2 regions of the Streptomyces sp. NPDC126499 genome follow, and region 2 is predicted to be linked to the other one. Evidence: riboswitches for the same ligand, from Rfam matches in the RefSeq annotation. Region 2 holds a riboswitch; the other holds the start of a gene.
The links. A riboswitch is a leader RNA that binds a small molecule or an ion and turns the genes downstream of it on or off. The one in region 2 is predicted to bind S-adenosylmethionine.
Positions count from the first base shown of each region.

Region 1 (7,861 bases), on a different contig from region 2:
CCCTCAACCGCATCCAGCGCGTCGGGCACCTGCGGCGCGGACGCGAGTGCCTCGGCGGAAAATGGATCACCCGAACGTGGTTCTCCCGTACGGCACGTGACGACGCGTGGTGGGCCGCCTTCGAGCGCGGTGACGTGCCCAGGGAGAAGCCACCGCCGACCCGGTCACGCGCCTACATCCTGCTCGCCGCGCTGGGGCGGGAGAACGCCGCGATGTCGCTGTCCCACGCGGACTGCCGCGCCCTGACGCCGCTGGTCGAGGAGTGGTTCGCGCGGGGCGCCGAGGAGCGTGACGTGCTGCGCGCCCTGACCGCCGGGCTGCCGCATCCCGTCCACCACCCGGCCGCGCTCGCCAGGCGCCGGCTGACCGACAAACTGCCCCCGCCGCCCCTCCGTCGCGATCCCCCGCCCCTCCGGCTGCTCGAATGCGCGAAGTGCGGCGCGCCGGGGTACGCGGACCGGCTGCGCGACGGCGAGTGCGGCCCGTGCCGCGGCGATCGCGGCGGGTCCGCCGCCTCGGCCTCGGCCTCCGCCCCGTCCTCGGGCCGCCTCCCCGCGCCGCGCATCCACTTACGCGCGGCGGAGATCCGCCAGGCGCTCGCAAGCATGCGCACATGACCGTGCGGCTCGGCCGACCCCGGGGCGAGGCCCGGAACCGAGGGGCTGACCGACTACACCGACGAACGCCGCCGCTGCGCCACGCAGAACGGATGCCCCGCCGGGTCGAGGAGCACCACGAAGCGCTCCTCGTCCGGCTGGAAGTCCGGCTTCCGGGCGCCCAGGGCGAGGAGCCGGGCCTCCGCCTGCGGCAGGTCGTCGACGTCGAAGTCCAGGTGCAGTTGCTGGGGGACGTCCTGGCCGGGCCAGTCCGGGGCGCGGTAGTCGGCGACGCGCTGGAAGCCGAGGAGGAGGCCGCCGTCGCGCTGGAGGCCGGCGAAGTCGGCGTGGTTCCCGGGGTGCGGCGGCAGGCCGGTGGCCCGGTGGTAGAAGTCGGCGAGGGCCAGGGGGTCGGCGCAGTCGAGGGTGATCGCGGAGAGCTCCATGATCCCCAGGCTAGGAACGTGCGCCCTGCCTCCGCACCGGAATTCAGTTGCCGCCCGGCACGTCCGGGCCCCTACCCTGGCGCCGTGTCCTACACGAAGACCTCCTACGTGTGCCTGCCGTGCCGGGCCTCGTACAAGCAGTCCTACGGTCCCGAGCGCGAGCGGCACTGTCCGCGCTGCGCCCGGGTGATGATCCACGCAGGGTCGGCCTTCCAGCCGCCGCGGCGGCGGGACAAGGACGCCTGGCGGGCGCTGTCCGTGGTCCTGAACGCGGGGATCGGCTTCCACAAGAGCTGCTGCGGCGGCCCCGGCTGGCGGCCCCGCACCCTGCGCGAGGTCAAGGCCCGCACCGCCCACGCCCGTCGCACCGGCGAGCCCGTGGCCCGGGCGCTGCTGCGGTACGAGCTGCCCTGAGGCCCGGGGCCGGGTCACACGCCGCCCGTCACATCGCCCGCAGGTACTCCGCCAGCCGGTCGTACTGCTCCCGCACGCCCGTCTCCATGCCCGCCGCCAGGGCCTGGTCGCGGATCTCCGTCGTCGGCCAGAAGGAGGTGCTGGTCAGGGCGGTGCCCCCGTCGGGGGTTGCGTCGAAGGCGAGGATCACGCGGACCGGTTCGGGGCCCGGCATCTGTTCGAAGGTCTCGGTGTAGACGAGGCGCTCGGCCGGGACGATCTCCTCGTACGTGCCGGAGAAGACGATCTCCTGGCCCTCCGGGGTCCGCTGGCCCCAGCGCCATGTGCCGCCCGGCCGCAGGTCGATCTCGCAGATGGACATCGTGAGCCCCGAGACGCCGTACCACTCGCGCACGTGCTCCGGGCGGGTCCACGCCTCCCACACGCGCTCGACGGGCGCGTCGAAGGTGCGGGTGATGACGAGCTCGCGGTCCGCCGGTGTGGTCAGCAGTGTGATCATGGCGTTCTCCCGCCGGTCAGGTCCGGTCCGCGTCCGGTCCCGGACCCCGGACCTCCCTGCCCCTCCAGGATCGCCCCGCCCCGAGAGCCGGTCCAGTCGTCCTCCTCCGCCACCGGTCCCCATGACGGAAGGGCGGCACCCCTGGTGGGGTGCCGCCCTTCTGCGTTCAGCGATGAACCGCCGATCCTCTCCGAGGATCAGAAGTCCATGTCACCGCCCGGCATGCCGCCGCCGGCCGGCGCGGACGCCTTCTCCGGCTTGTCGGCGATGACGGCCTCGGTGGTGAGGAACAGGGCCGCGATGGAGGACGCGTTCTGCAGGGCGGAACGGGTCACCTTGGCCGGGTCGATGATGCCCTCGGCGATCATGTCGACGTACTCGCCGGTCGCGGCGTTCAGGCCGTGGCCGACGGGCAGGTTGCGCACCTTCTCGACGATGACGCCACCCTCGAGACCACCGTTGACGGCGATCTGCTTGAGCGGGGCCTCCAGGGCCAGCTTGACGATGTTGGCGCCGGTCGCCTCGTCACCCTCGAGGTCGAGCTTCTCGAAGACGGAGGAGGCCTGCAGCAGGGCCACGCCACCACCGGCGACGATGCCCTCCTCGACGGCCGCCTTCGCGTTGCGAACGGCGTCCTCGATGCGGTGCTTGCGCTCCTTGAGCTCAACCTCGGTCGCGGCACCGGCCTTGATGACGGCGACGCCACCGGCGAGCTTCGCCAGGCGCTCCTGGAGCTTCTCGCGGTCGTAGTCCGAGTCCGAGTTCTCGATCTCGGCGCGGATCTGGTTCACGCGACCGGCGACCTGCTCGCTGTCACCGGCACCGTCGACGATGGTGGTCTCGTCCTTGGTGATGACGACCTTGCGGGCGCGGCCCAGCAGGTCGAGGCCCGCGTTCTCCAGCTTGAGGCCGACCTCCTCGGAGATGACCGTGCCGCCGGTGAGGATGGCGATGTCGTTCAGCATGGCCTTGCGACGGTCGCCGAAGCCCGGGGCCTTGACGGCGACGGACTTGAAGGTGCCACGGATCTTGTTGACGACCAGGGTCGACAGGGCCTCGCCCTCGACGTCCTCGGCGATGATCAGCAGCGGCTTGCCCGACTGCATGACCTTCTCGAGGAGCGGGAGCAGGTCCTTGACCGCGGAGACCTTGGAGTTGACGATCAGGATGTACGGGTCGTCCAGGGACGCCTCCATACGCTCCATGTCGGTGGCGAAGTACGCCGAGATGTAGCCCTTGTCGAAGCGCATACCCTCGGTGAGCTCCAGCTCCAGACCGAAGGTCTGGGACTCCTCGACGGTGATGACGCCTTCCTTGCCGACCTTGTCCATGGCCTCGGCGATGAGCTCGCCGATCTGGGTGTCGGCGGCGGAGATGGAGGCCGTGGAAGCGATCTGCTCCTTGGTCTCGACGTCCTTGGCCTGCTCGAGCAGGGCACCGGAGACGGCCTCGACGGCCTTCTCGATGCCGCGCTTGAGGGCCATCGGGTTGGCGCCGGCGGCGACGTTGCGCAGGCCCTCACGGACCAGCGCCTGGGCGAGAACGGTGGCGGTGGTCGTACCGTCGCCGGCGACGTCGTCCGTCTTCTTGGCGACTTCCTTGACCAGCTCGGCGCCGATCTTCTCGTACGGGTCCTCGAGCTCGATCTCCTTGGCGATGGAGACACCATCGTTGGTGATCGTGGGGGCGCCCCACTTCTTCTCGAGGACGACGTTGCGGCCCTTGGGACCGAGGGTGACCTTGACGGCGTCAGCGAGCTGGTTCATGCCGCGCTCGAGACCGCGCCGGGCCTCCTCGTCGAACGCGATGATCTTGGCCATGTGAAGTGGTCCTCCCGGACATGGGGTGGATAACGCTCCTGGACCGCGCCGACGCCCGCGACGGACGGCCCGCTTGCCCCGTGGTTCCTTGCCCCACGTGGCCTGCGACCTCGTCTGCCCGATCCTCGTAAGCACTCTCACCTTCAGAGTGCTAACGCCAATGATTAGCACTCGACCTAGGAGAGTGCAAGCGACTCCCGCAGATCGAGAGCCGGATCAGGGCCGGATCAGGGGCCGGGCCGGGGGCAGGATCAGGGCAGGATCAGGGGCCGGGCCGGGGGCAGGATCAGGGCCGGGTCGGGGGCCGGGCCGGGGGCAGGATCAGGGCCGGATCAGGGGCTGGACCAGGGGCCGGGTCGGCGGAGCCTCCGCGGCAGGTCGTCGGGTCGGGCGGACGCGCGCGAGGGGCCCGCATCCCGGTCAGGATGCGGGCCCCTCGACGGAAGTGCGTCGGTGGCCGATCGCGCCGCGCTCAGACGGCGAGCTTGACCATGTCCGCCTGCGGACCCTTCTGGCCCTGCGAGATCTCGAACTCGACCCGCTGACCCTCTTCGAGGGTGCGGTAGCCGTCCATCTGGATCGCGCTGTAGTGGACGAAAACATCCGCACCACCGTCGACCGCGATGAAGCCGTAGCCCTTCTCCGCGTTGAACCACTTGACGGTGCCCTGAGCCATGCCTAACTCCCCTATTACTGGCCCTTGCGCGGGACCGCACTTCGCGGACCCGGGTCAGACCCTGCGCCGGAACGCGTCGACCGCGGCTGAATGTATCTGCCCAACTGCCCTCTGCAACAGGTCAATCCGACGAGAATTCTGGGCACGCCGGAAAGGCGGATTGCGGAGAATATGTGGAATTCCGGGGCAAGTCGGGCCCGGCAAAGCGCGCAGATGGTGCACAAGGCACGGGCACTTTGGCTGCATCTTGTCGCGCACGGACGCATTCTCATATGCGCCTGGCATGCGCAGCTGAGGGGGCTTCCCCAACTCTACCGCGCTCAACCATGCTGAATTGCCCCTTCCGCTTCTGGCAGCGGAAGGGGCAATTCAGGGAAAGACCGGGAAAGCGGAGACTCAGCAGCCGCCCGCGACGGCCGGGATGATCGACACGCCCGCTCCGTCCGGCGTCGCCGTCTCCAGGCCCTGCTCGAAGCGCACGTCGTCGTCGTTCACGTACACGTTGACGAAGCGGCGCAGCTTGCCCTGGTCGTCCAGGACGCGGGCGGCGATGCCGGTGTGGTTCTTCTCCAGGTCGGCGATGACCTCGGCGAGGGTGGCGCCCTCGGCGGGCACCTCGGCCTGGCCGCCCGTGTAGGTGCGGAGGATGGTGGGGATGCGGACGTTCACGGCCATGTCTTCGTAACCTTTCGGCGCGCTAGGGCGGGTCTCAGTGGGCCAGGCCGGCGTCGCGGAACGCGTCGAGGCTCGGGCGGATGGTGGCGGTCGCCTGGGAGGTGTCGGCCACCGCGTCCAGGGTCTTGAGTCCGTCGCCGGTGTTGAGGACGACGGTGGTGAGCGAGGGGTCGATGAGACCGGCCTCGACGAGCTTCCGGGTCACGCCGACGGTCACGCCGCCCGCGGTCTCGGCGAAGATGCCCTCGGTGCGGGCCAGGACCTTGATCGCGTCCACGACCTGCTCGTCGTTGACGTCCTCCACGGCGCCGCCGGTGCGGCGGGCGATGTCGAGCACGTACGGGCCGTCCGCCGGGTTGCCGATGGCGAGCGACTTGGCGATGGTGTTCGGCTTCTGCGGGCGGACCACGTCGTGGCCGGCCTTGAAGGCGGCGGAGACCGGGGAGCAGCCCTCGGCCTGGGCGCCGAAGATCTTGTACGGCTTGTCCTCGACCAGACCGAGCTTGATCAGCTCCTGCAGACCCTTGTCGATCTTCGTCAGCTGCGAGCCGGAGGCGATCGGGATGACCAGCTGGTCCGGGATGACCCAGCCGAGCTGCTCGCAGATCTCGTACGCCAGCGTCTTCGAGCCCTCGCCGTAGTACGGGCGCAGGTTGACGTTGACGAAGCCCCAGCCCTCGCCGAGCGGGTCGCCGATGAGCTCCGAGCAGAAGCGGTTGACGTCGTCGTAGTTGCCCTCGATGGCGACGAGGTCACCGCCGTAGACACCGGCCATGACGACCTTGCCCTGCTCCAGGTCGTGCGGGATGAACACGCAGGAGCGGAAGCCGGCCCGGGCGGCGGCGGCGCCGACGGCGCCGGCCAGGTTGCCGGTGGAGGAGCAGGAGAGGGTGGTGAAGCCGAAGGCGCGGGCGGCCTCGATGGCCTGGGCGACGACCCGGTCCTTGAAGGAGTGGGTCGGGTTGCCGGAGTCGTCCTTGACGAACAGCTTGCCCGGCTCGACGCCGATCTCGCGGGCCAGGTTGTCGGCCTGGACGAGCTTGGTCCAGCCGGGGTTCAGGTTCGGCTTGTCGGCGACGTCGGCGGGGACGGGCAGCAGCGGGGCGTAGCGCCAGATGTTGGCGGGGCCGGCCTCGATCCGCTTGCGCAGGGCCTCGGGGTCACCGGTGGGCAGGTCGTACGCGACTTCGAGCGGACCGAAACACAGCTCACAGGCGAAGATCGGGCCGAGCGGGAAGGTCTCACCGCATTCGCGGCAGGAGAGTCCGGACGCGGGACCGAGGTCGACCGGGGTCCGGGGGGAAGCGGTGGTTGCAACCGTCTGTACAGCCATGGAGGCGAGGCCCTTTCTCCTCATCTTCCTCATGACGCATTTCGCCACGAGACGGATTTGGCACCTTCCCTAGTCGGGGGCCTCGCGCATATAAGCAGCGCCCGTCAGGGCTCCACCTGGGGTGGTGGCCGGAGACGGGTGGGCGAGACAAACCGACTGGAGGGTTGCCGGGGCTTCAACGGGCCGTATCCCTCTGCCCCTCTGGATGAGCGGTATTCGATTGTGGAACGCGGTCGGCACCCCGACATGCATCGGGCATCCGCGTTGTTCAAGACTGTAACCGAAGCCTTCCGAGGTGGAGACGGTCGTCCGATCCGCGAGATGGAGATCACGTTGCTGGAAGAAGTGGAGCGCTGGCTGGCCCGGCGGTCCTGGTCGGTGGCCGACCGTCCGCTGGAGCGGATCCTCGCCGCCAAGCGGGGGACGAGGGTGAGCGTGGTGCTGCCGGCGCTGAACGAGGAGGCGACGGTCGGCGCGATCGTCTCCGTGATCCGCCGCGAGCTGATGACGGACGCGGTGCCGCTGGTGGACGAGCTGGTGGTGATCGACTCGGGCTCCACGGACCGTACGGCGGAGGTGGCCGCGGCGGCCGGGGCGCGGGTGGTGGCGCGGGACGCGATACTGCCGCGGATACCGGCGGTGCCGGGCAAGGGCGAGGTGCTGTGGCGCTCGCTGATGGCGACCAGCGGGGACGTGGTCTGCTTCGTCGACGCCGACCTGAGGGACTTCTCGGCGGACTTCGTCTCGGGGATCGTCGGCCCGCTGCTCACCGACCCGGACGTGGACTTCGTGAAGGCGATGTACGACCGCCCGCTGGGCGGCACTCCCGGCCAGGGCGGCCGGGTGACGGAGCTGGTGGCCCGGCCGCTGCTCAATCTGCACTGGCCGCAGCTGGCCGGTTTCGTACAGCCGCTCGGCGGCGAGTACGCGGCACGCCGCTCACTGCTCGAACGGCTGCCGTTCCCGGTCGGTTACGGGGTGGAGCTGGGCCTGCTCGTGGACGCGCTGCACACGGTGGGCCTGGACGCGCTCGCACAGGTGGACGTGGGGGTGCGCAAGCACCGGCACCAGGACGGCCAGGCGCTCGGCCGGATGGCGGCGGCGATCTACCGGACGGCGCAGCTGCGGCTCTCCCGCGGTCATCTGGTGCGGCCGCGGCTGACCCAGTTCGAGCGGAGCGACGAGGGCGGTTTCGCGCCCCGTACGTACGCGGTGGACACGGAGGAGCGGCCGCCGATGGCGGAGATCGCGGAGTACGCGCGCCGGCGCGTGGCCTAGCCGTGGCCGGGTGGCGCTCGCCGCGTGGCCGCCACTCCGTGGTCGTGCCCGGGTGACCGCCGCCGCGTGGCCGGCGACGCCTGGCCGCCGCCGACGCCTGGCCGCCGCCGCGTGGCGTAGCACC
Region 1 covers NZ_JBEOUO010000001.1:375,591-383,451, forward strand. Annotated here, with positions in the region: gene ABTZ91_RS01850 (hypothetical protein) at 1-617, shown strand, start outside; gene ABTZ91_RS01855 (VOC family protein) at 671-1,042, opposite strand; gene ABTZ91_RS01860 (deoxyxylulose-5-phosphate synthase) at 1,127-1,456, shown strand; gene ABTZ91_RS01865 (SRPBCC family protein) at 1,485-1,955, opposite strand; gene groL (chaperonin GroEL) at 2,153-3,775, opposite strand; gene ABTZ91_RS01875 (cold-shock protein) at 4,248-4,451, opposite strand; gene ABTZ91_RS01880 (MoaD/ThiS family protein) at 4,848-5,126, opposite strand; gene thrC (threonine synthase) at 5,161-6,483, opposite strand; SAM riboswitch class I at 6,477-6,671, opposite strand; gene ABTZ91_RS01890 (glucosyl-3-phosphoglycerate synthase) at 6,793-7,737, shown strand.
Region 1: linked by a shared signal. The riboswitch ahead of thrC (threonine synthase) and the one ahead of ABTZ91_RS17250 (aminotransferase class V-fold PLP-dependent enzyme) in region 2 are both predicted to bind S-adenosylmethionine.

Region 2 (7,861 bases):
CGACTTCGTCGCCCGGTTCTACTCGGCGCACGTGCTGCTGCTCCCGGGCATCATGCTCGGCCTGGTGGTCGCCCACCTGATCCTGGTGTTCGTGCACAAGCACACGCACTTCGAGGGCCCCGGCCGCACCAACAAGAACGTCGTCGGCATGCCGCTGCTGCCGGTGTACATGGCCAAGGCCGGAGGCTTCTTCTTCCTGGTCTTCGGTGTCATCGCCATCATCTCGGCGATCGCCTCGATCAACCCGATCTGGGCCCTCGGCCCGTACCGCCCGGACCAGGTGTCCACCGGCGCCCAGCCCGACTGGTACATGGGCTTCGCCGAGGGTCTGATCCGTGTCATGCCGGGCTGGGAGATCAACATCTGGGGCCACACCCTGGTCCTGGGCGTGTTCATCCCGCTGGTGATCTTCCCGCTGGTGCTCGGCGCGATCGCGGTCTACCCGTTCATCGAGTCCTGGATCACCGGCGACAAGCGCGAGCACCACATCGCGCAGCGCCCGCGCAACGCTCCGACGCGCACCGCCTTCGGTGTCGCCTGGATCACCGCGTACATGATCATGCTCGTCGGTGGTGGCAACGACCTCTGGGCCACGCACTTCCACCTGTCGATCAACTCGATCACCTGGTTCGTCCGGATCTTCTTCTTCGTCGGACCGGTCATCGCGTTCATCGTCACCAAGCGGATCTGCCTCGGCCTCCAGCGCCGGGACAAGGACAAGGTGCTGCACGGTCGCGAGTCCGGCATCATCAAGCGCCTGCCGCACGGTGAGTTCGTCGAGGTCCACACCCCGCTCAGCCAGGGCGAGCTGCACAAGCTCACCGCGCACGAGCAGTACGCGCCGGCGGAGCTGCCGCCGGCCGTCGACGAGAACGGCGTGGAGCGCAAGATCGGCCGCATGGAGAAGCTCCGGGTCAAGCTCAACCGGGGTTACTACGGCGCGGACAACCAGATCGCCAAGCCCACCGTCGAGGAGTACAAGGAGATCCAGAGCGGCCACGGCCACCACTGATCACCTTGACCTCCTGATGTAGGTCGCCACGGCGAGAGCCCCGTCCATTCGATGGACGGGGCTCTTTGCCGTTCCCGGGGATCGATAGGGTGGGGGTGGCCTTGGAGATACGTACGGACACATCAGGAGCGACCATGAGCGCTGTGCACCCCGCTGGAGGCGAGACCGCGGCGGGCCGCTCCTGGCCCGTCGTCCTGGACGGTCTGCTCGGCGGCCGCGACCAGAGCGCCGAGGACACGGCCTGGGCCATGGACCGCATCCTGCGCGGCGAGGCCACCGACGCGCAGATCGCCGGCTTCGTGGTCGCCCTGCGCGCCAAGGGCGAGACCGTGGAGGAGATCACCGGTCTCGTCCGGACCATGTACGAGCACGCCAACACCATCGAGGTGCCCGGCGCCACCGTCGACATCGTCGGCACCGGCGGCGACGGCGCCAAGACCGTGAACGTCTCCACCATGTCGGCGATCGTCGTCGCGGGCACGGGTGCCAAGGTCGTCAAGCACGGCAACCGGGCCGCGTCCTCGGCCTCCGGCGCCTCCGACGTCCTGGAGAAGCTCGGCGTCAACCTGGAGCTGAGCCCGAAGCGGGTCGCGGAGGTGGCCGAGGAGGCCGGGATCACCTTCTGCTTCGCGGTGAAGTTCCACCCGGCGCTGCGCCATGTGGCGATGGCCCGCAAGGAGCTGGGCATCCGCACGGTGTTCAACTTCCTCGGCCCGCTGACCAATCCGGCCCGCGTCCGGGCCCAGGCCACCGGTGTCGCCGACGCCCGGATGGCCCCGATCGTCGCCGGGGTGCTCGCCGAGCGCGGCTCCTCCGCGCTGGTCTTCCGGGGCGACGACGGCCTGGACGAGCTGACCACCACGGCCACCTCGCGGGTCTGGATCGTCCGGGACGGCACCGTACGCGAGGAGCGCTTCGACCCCAGGGACGTCGGCATCGACCTGGTGCCGGTGGAGGCCCTGCGCGGCGCCGACGCCTCGTACAACGCCGACGTCGCCCGGCGGCTGCTGGCCGGCGAGACCGGTCCGGTCCGTGACGCGGTGCTGCTCAACTCGGCGGCGGCGCTGACCGCCCTGGAGCCGGGGGAGGGCACCCTGGCGGAGCAGCTGCGGGCCGGCATCGAGAAGGCCGCCGAGTCCATCGACTCCGGCGCGGCGCGCCAGGCCCTGGAGCGGTGGATCGCCGTCAGCAACGCGTAGCCGTCGGGTGCGCAACCCCGTCCGGAATACGGACGGGGTTGCGCGCCGACGATCACGTGGCATAGCTTCTGAACAGGTCATGAGTGACAGCCATCAAGGCCCCGGCCGGCTGTCCGGCAACCCTCCGTCCGTGGCGGGGTGCCCCGGGTGAAGACCAGGCCGTGGACAGAAAGGTCCGCGGCAAGCGCGGACCCCTGCGAACCCTGGGGTCCTTGGTCCTCAAGGGAGCAGTCTCGTGAGCAAGCGAATGCGCTAGGGCCTCGAAGCCCCTTCTTCGTCACCCCCTTTTTCCTTTTCCGTGCCTCCGCGGCCGCGTGCCCCCGTCGCGTCGAGGCGCTGAATTCGCCTGCCTTGTACGGGAGTTCGCCATGTCCGTGATCACCGCTGCCGCCGACCAGTCCGTTTGTGCCCCTCTGCCCGTTCTGGGCCGGGACGTCACCGTCCCGCTCGTCACCGGAGGCGAGGTCACCTACGCGGCGCTCGACTACGCGGCCAGCGCCCCGGCCCTTCAGCGCGTGTGGGACGACGTCGCCGCGTACGCCCCGTACTACGGCAGCGTCCACCGCGGTGCCGGATACCTCTCCCAGCTCTCCACCGACCTCTTCGAGAACAGCCGGGCCACCGTCGCCGAGTTCCTCGACTGCCGCCCCGACGACCAGGTGGTCTTCACCCGCTCCACCACCGACTCGCTCAACCTGCTCGCCCGGGCGCTCCCCGCCGACTGCCAGGTCTTCGTCTTCGAGACCGAGCACCACGCGTCCCTCCTGCCCTGGGGCGACGCCCACGTGACCTACCTCGACGCGCCGCGCACCCCGGCCCGGGCCGTCGAGATCCTGGAGCGCGCGCTCGCCGCACGCGACCCCTACGGCCCGGCCCTGGTCTGCGTCACCGGCGCCTCCAACGTGACCGGTGAGCTGTGGCCGGTGAGGGAACTGGCCGCCGCCGCGCACGCGCACGGCGCCCGGATCGTCCTCGACGCCGCCCAGCTGGCGCCCCACCACCCCGTCTCCGTACGGGAGTCGGACGTCGACTGGGTCGCCTTCTCCGGGCACAAGCTGTACGCGCCGTTCGGCTCCGGCGTCCTCGCCGGCCGGGCGGACTGGCTGCGGGACGCCGAGCCGTACCTCGCGGGCGGCGGCGCCTCCCGTACGGTCGCGCGCCGGGCCGACGGCGGTGTGGACGTGGAGTGGCACACCACCGCGGCCCGGCACGAGGCCGGATCGCCCAACGTCATCGGCGTCTACTCCATCGCCTCCGCCTGCAAGGCGCTCACCGAGGCCGGCTTCGACCGGCTCGTCGCCCGCGAGCGGCACCTCATCGCGAAGGTCCGCGAGGGCCTGGCCGAGGTGCCCGAGGTGCGGGTCCTCTCGCTCTTCGGCGACGACGCCCCCCGGGTCGGCGTCATCTCCTTCGTCGTGGAGGGCTGGAACAGCTCCCACTTCGCCGCCGCGCTCTCCGCCGAGTACGGCATCGGCGTCCGCGACGGCCTGTTCTGCGCCCACCCGCTGGTGCGCACCCTGCTCGGCAGCGACCCGCAGGACCCGGGCGCGTGCGGCGCCCCGGAGGCGAACCCCGGCGAGAGGTCGCTGAACGCCATCCGGGTGAGCTTCGGCGCGGGCACTCCCGACGAGCACGTGGAGCGGTTCGTCGGCGCGGTGAAGGAGCTGGTGCGTGACGGCGCCCGGTGGACCTACCGCACCGAGGACGGCCGCTGCGTCCCCGACCGCGGCTGACCGCTCCCTCGTACGGGTGAAGCCGGCCTCCCGCGGGGGAGAGGCCGGCTTCAGCCGTGTCCGTACGGGGGCCGGTACCGGGTCAGGACTCCAGGCCGATGGCGAAGGCCGCGTCCAGGTCGTGCTGCGAGTAGGCCCGGAACGCCACGTGCGTGTCGGTGGCCTCGACGCCCGGGATCTTGGAGATCCGGCCCGGGATCACATCGGCCAGGTCGTCGTGGCGCGCCACCCGGACCATCGCGATCAGGTCGTACGTACCGGTGACGGAGAAGACCTCGCTGACGGTGTCGATCGCGGCGATCGCCTCGGCGATCTCGGGGATGCGGTCCACGCTGGTCTTGATGAGCACGATCGCGGTGATCACGGCTGGCTTTCTCCCTCGGTGGCCGCGGCTGGTGGCTTCACTCTATCGGCACCCCTGTACCGCGCCCACGCGAAGACGAAGCCGATCCCGAAGCCCACCACGTGCGCCAGATACGCCACCCCGGGACCCGAGCCCGCCGAGCGGGCCGCCAGCCACTGGAGCACGAACCAGAAGATCAGCACGATCCAGGCGGGGAAGCGCAGCGGCAGGAAGAACAGGAAGGGGAAGAGGCTCGTCACCCGGGCGCGCGGGAAGAGATAGAGGAAGGCCCCGAGCACCCCTGAGATCGCCCCCGACGCCCCGACCAGGGTCTGCTGGCTCTCGGCGTGCGCCGCCGCGTAGCCGAGCAGGGCCAGATATCCGCAGCCCAGGTAGAAGAGGACGAAGCCGGCCGGGCCCATCCGCTCCTCGGTCATCGCCCCGAACACGTACAGGAACAGCATGTTCCCGAGCAGGTGCAGCCAGCTGCCGTGCACGAAGAGGGCGGTCAGCGGGGTGAGCAGGGCGCGAAGGTCACCGCCCACCAGCTCGGCCGGGATCACCCCCCAGCGCTGGAAGTACGCGCTCTGCGCCACGAGCAGCTCGTGGCCCGTGCCGTACGCCGGGCTCAGTCCCGCCACCGGGCTCGCGGCGAAGAGCAGCACGCAGCCGGCGATCAGGCCGTAGGTCACCGTCGGTCCGTTCCGGGCGCCCCGCCAGGCGCCGAGGGCCGTGCCCCGCCAGTCGATCATGGACAGATCATGGCGTACCGGTGCCCACCTGGACAGAGTGCCTCGCCGTGACACGGGGTACCCGCGAGGCCGTAGGGTTACGGGCAGTACTCCCGCAGTTCGACGGCGCACCGCGGGCCCGTGAAGCTCGTACGAAAGAGGACGGCACGATGACGGTTCCCCTGCCGACCGCCGACACCCGCTGGCGCTGCACGCTCTGCGGCAACCTGACCCGCTTCGACGTGACCCGCTCGTCCAAGGTCGTCGAATACGTCCATCTGGACCTCGCCGGAGAGCCCAAGGTGGAGGAGCGCGAGGTGGTCAGTGAGACCATCGAGTCGGTCCGCTGCCGCTGGTGCAACGCGGTGGACCAGATCGAATTGGTGGACAGGCCGGGCGCCGCTTCCTGAGAAGCGGCCCCCGAGAGGGCGACGACAGGGAGAGGGGTGACGGATCGTGGAGCGGCCCGCGCACGGTGACGAGCCGACGGGCTCGGCGGACGAGACCGCCGAGACGCTCGACCGGCCCCTTCCCGAGGCCGTACGGCGCAAGGTCGTCGCCCTGGTCGCGGACGCCTTCGGCGGGCTGACCGTCGCCGAGCTGCCCGCCCCGCTGCGGCAGTACGCCCGCTTCACCGCCCCCCGGCGGGCCAAGTTCGCCGGGAACGCGATGGCCGCCGCCCTGGAGAGCGAGCCGCTGTTCCGGCAGCGGATCGGCGAGCGGTTCAAGGAGTCCCAGCCCGTGCTCGCCGGCGCCGTGGAGTCCGGCGCCCCGCCCGCCGCGGCCGACCCCGTCGACATCGCCGCCGCGGCCTATCTGCTGCGCCCGGCCGGCTGGGGCAAGCTGGTGGCCGCCGCCGGCGAGGAGGCACAGCGCGCCGACGCCGAACGGGCCGACGAGGCGAGCCGCCGCGAGCTGGCCCGGCTGCGCGAGGAGGTCGCGGGCGCCAAGGAGCGGGCGAAGGCCGAGACCGAGCAGCTCCGGCACGACCTGGAGGCCGCCCGCAAGGAAGCCGAATCGCTTCACCGCAAGCTGCGCAGCGCCCAGAGCGACGTCAAGCGCGGCGAGGCGGCCCTGCGGCGCGCCCAGGCCGAGATCGACACCGCGCGGACCGAGGCCGCCGCCCAGGTGTCGGCCGCCGAGAGCGAGACCCGGCGCCTCAAGGCCCGGCTCGGCGAGGTGGAGGCCGCCCTGGAGGCCAGCCGGCGGGCCGCCCGCGAGGGCCGCTCGGTGGAGGACATGCGGCTGCGGCTGCTCCTGGACACGGTGCTCGACGCCGCCCAGGGGCTGCGCCGCGAACTGGCCCTGCCGCCGGTGTCGATGCACCCCGCGGACACCGTGGACGCCGTCGAGCCCGGCCGGATGTCACCGAAGGACATCGCCGCCCGCGCCCTGTCCGAGACCGACCCGGCACTCCTGGACCAGCTGCTCGAACTGCCCCAGGCGCACCTGGTGGTGGACGGCTACAACGTCACCAAGACCGGCTATCCGACGATGCCGCTGGAGAAGCAGCGGCTGCGGCTGCTCGGCGGCCTGTCCGCGCTCGCGGCCCGCTCCGGCGCGGAGATCACCTGTGTCTTCGACGGCGCCGAGCTCGCGGCGCCGGTGCTGCTCGCCCCGCCGCGCGGGGTGCGGGTGCTGTTCTCCAAGCCCGGCGTGACGGCCGACGAGCTGATCCGGCAGCTGGTGCGCGCCGAACCGCCGGGGCGTCCGGTCGTGGTGGTCTCCACCGACCGCGAGGTCGCCGACGGGGTCGCCAAGTCCGGTGCCAGGCCCGTGGCCTCCGCGTTGTTGCTGAAGCGGCTTTCGCGCCTCTCGTGACGTCTCGTCACCGCTGAGCACTCCTGGGCGCGATGTCCGGATTGTTGTCCGCGCAGGGTCAAGTGACCACTACTGCCCGTGGGATGTATGTAAATAACTTGTCGAGCGAGCGAGATTTTGCCCGTTGGGATTTGAACTGATCACAAGATGGTCACTAGGGTCGGGCCTCGAACCTTCGCGCGGTTGATCATCCATCGGGGATGACAGCGATGGTCCCGCCTGCCGCAGTTCTGGCCTGGCGGCTCGAGGAAGAAGGAGCTCGCCTTCGTGGCGTCCCACCGTCGACCCAAGCAGCCCAGCCGCACCCGTGTGACCGTGCTCACCGCCACCGCCGCGGCAGCCGTCGCACTGTCCGCCCAGACCGGCGCACAGGCGGCCCCCAAGCCGAAGATCGACGAGGTCAAGTCCAAGGTCGACAAGCTCCACCACGAGGCCGAGGAGGCCACGGAGCAGTACAACCTCGCCGAGGAGCGCAGGGAGAAGCTGCAGAAGGAGATCGGCGCCCTCCAGGACAAGGTCGCCCGCGGCCAGGAGGAGCTCAACACCCTGCGCGGCCAGATCGGTTCGGTCGCCAGCGCCCAGTACCGCTCCGGCGGCATCGACCCGGCGCTCCAGCTCTTCCTCTCCTCCGACCCGGACACCTACCTCGACAAGGCGTCCGCGATCGACCAGCTCGGCGCCAAGCAGGCCGACGTCCTGCAGTCCATCCAGGCCAAGCAGCGCACCCTCGCCCAGCAGCGGGCCGAGGCGACCACGAAGCTCGCCGACCTCGAGGACGTCCGCAAGACCCTCGGCGAGAAGAAGAAGAAGTTCCAGGGCAAGCTCGCCGAGGCGCAGAAGCTCCTCAACACCCTGACCGCCGCGGAGCGCGCCAAGATCCAGCAGGAGGAGCAGCGCGCCAGCCGCGCCGCCGGCGACCGCGTCGACCTCGGCAACGAGGTGCCCGCCTCCCAGCGCGGCGCCGCCGCCCTGAACGCCGCCGCCACCCAGCTCGGCAAGCCGTACGTCTCCGGCGCCGAGGG
Region 2 covers NZ_JBEOUO010000010.1:125,755-133,615, forward strand. Annotated here, with positions in the region: gene ABTZ91_RS17240 (cytochrome bc complex cytochrome b subunit) at 1-1,012, shown strand, start outside; gene trpD (anthranilate phosphoribosyltransferase) at 1,147-2,211, shown strand; SAM riboswitch class IV at 2,287-2,404, shown strand; gene ABTZ91_RS17250 (aminotransferase class V-fold PLP-dependent enzyme) at 2,580-3,944, shown strand; gene ABTZ91_RS17255 (Lrp/AsnC ligand binding domain-containing protein) at 4,027-4,308, opposite strand; gene ABTZ91_RS17260 (rhomboid family intramembrane serine protease) at 4,305-5,039, opposite strand; gene ABTZ91_RS17265 (hypothetical protein) at 5,189-5,428, shown strand; gene ABTZ91_RS17270 (NYN domain-containing protein) at 5,475-6,839, shown strand; gene ABTZ91_RS17275 (NlpC/P60 family protein) at 7,107-7,861, shown strand, end outside.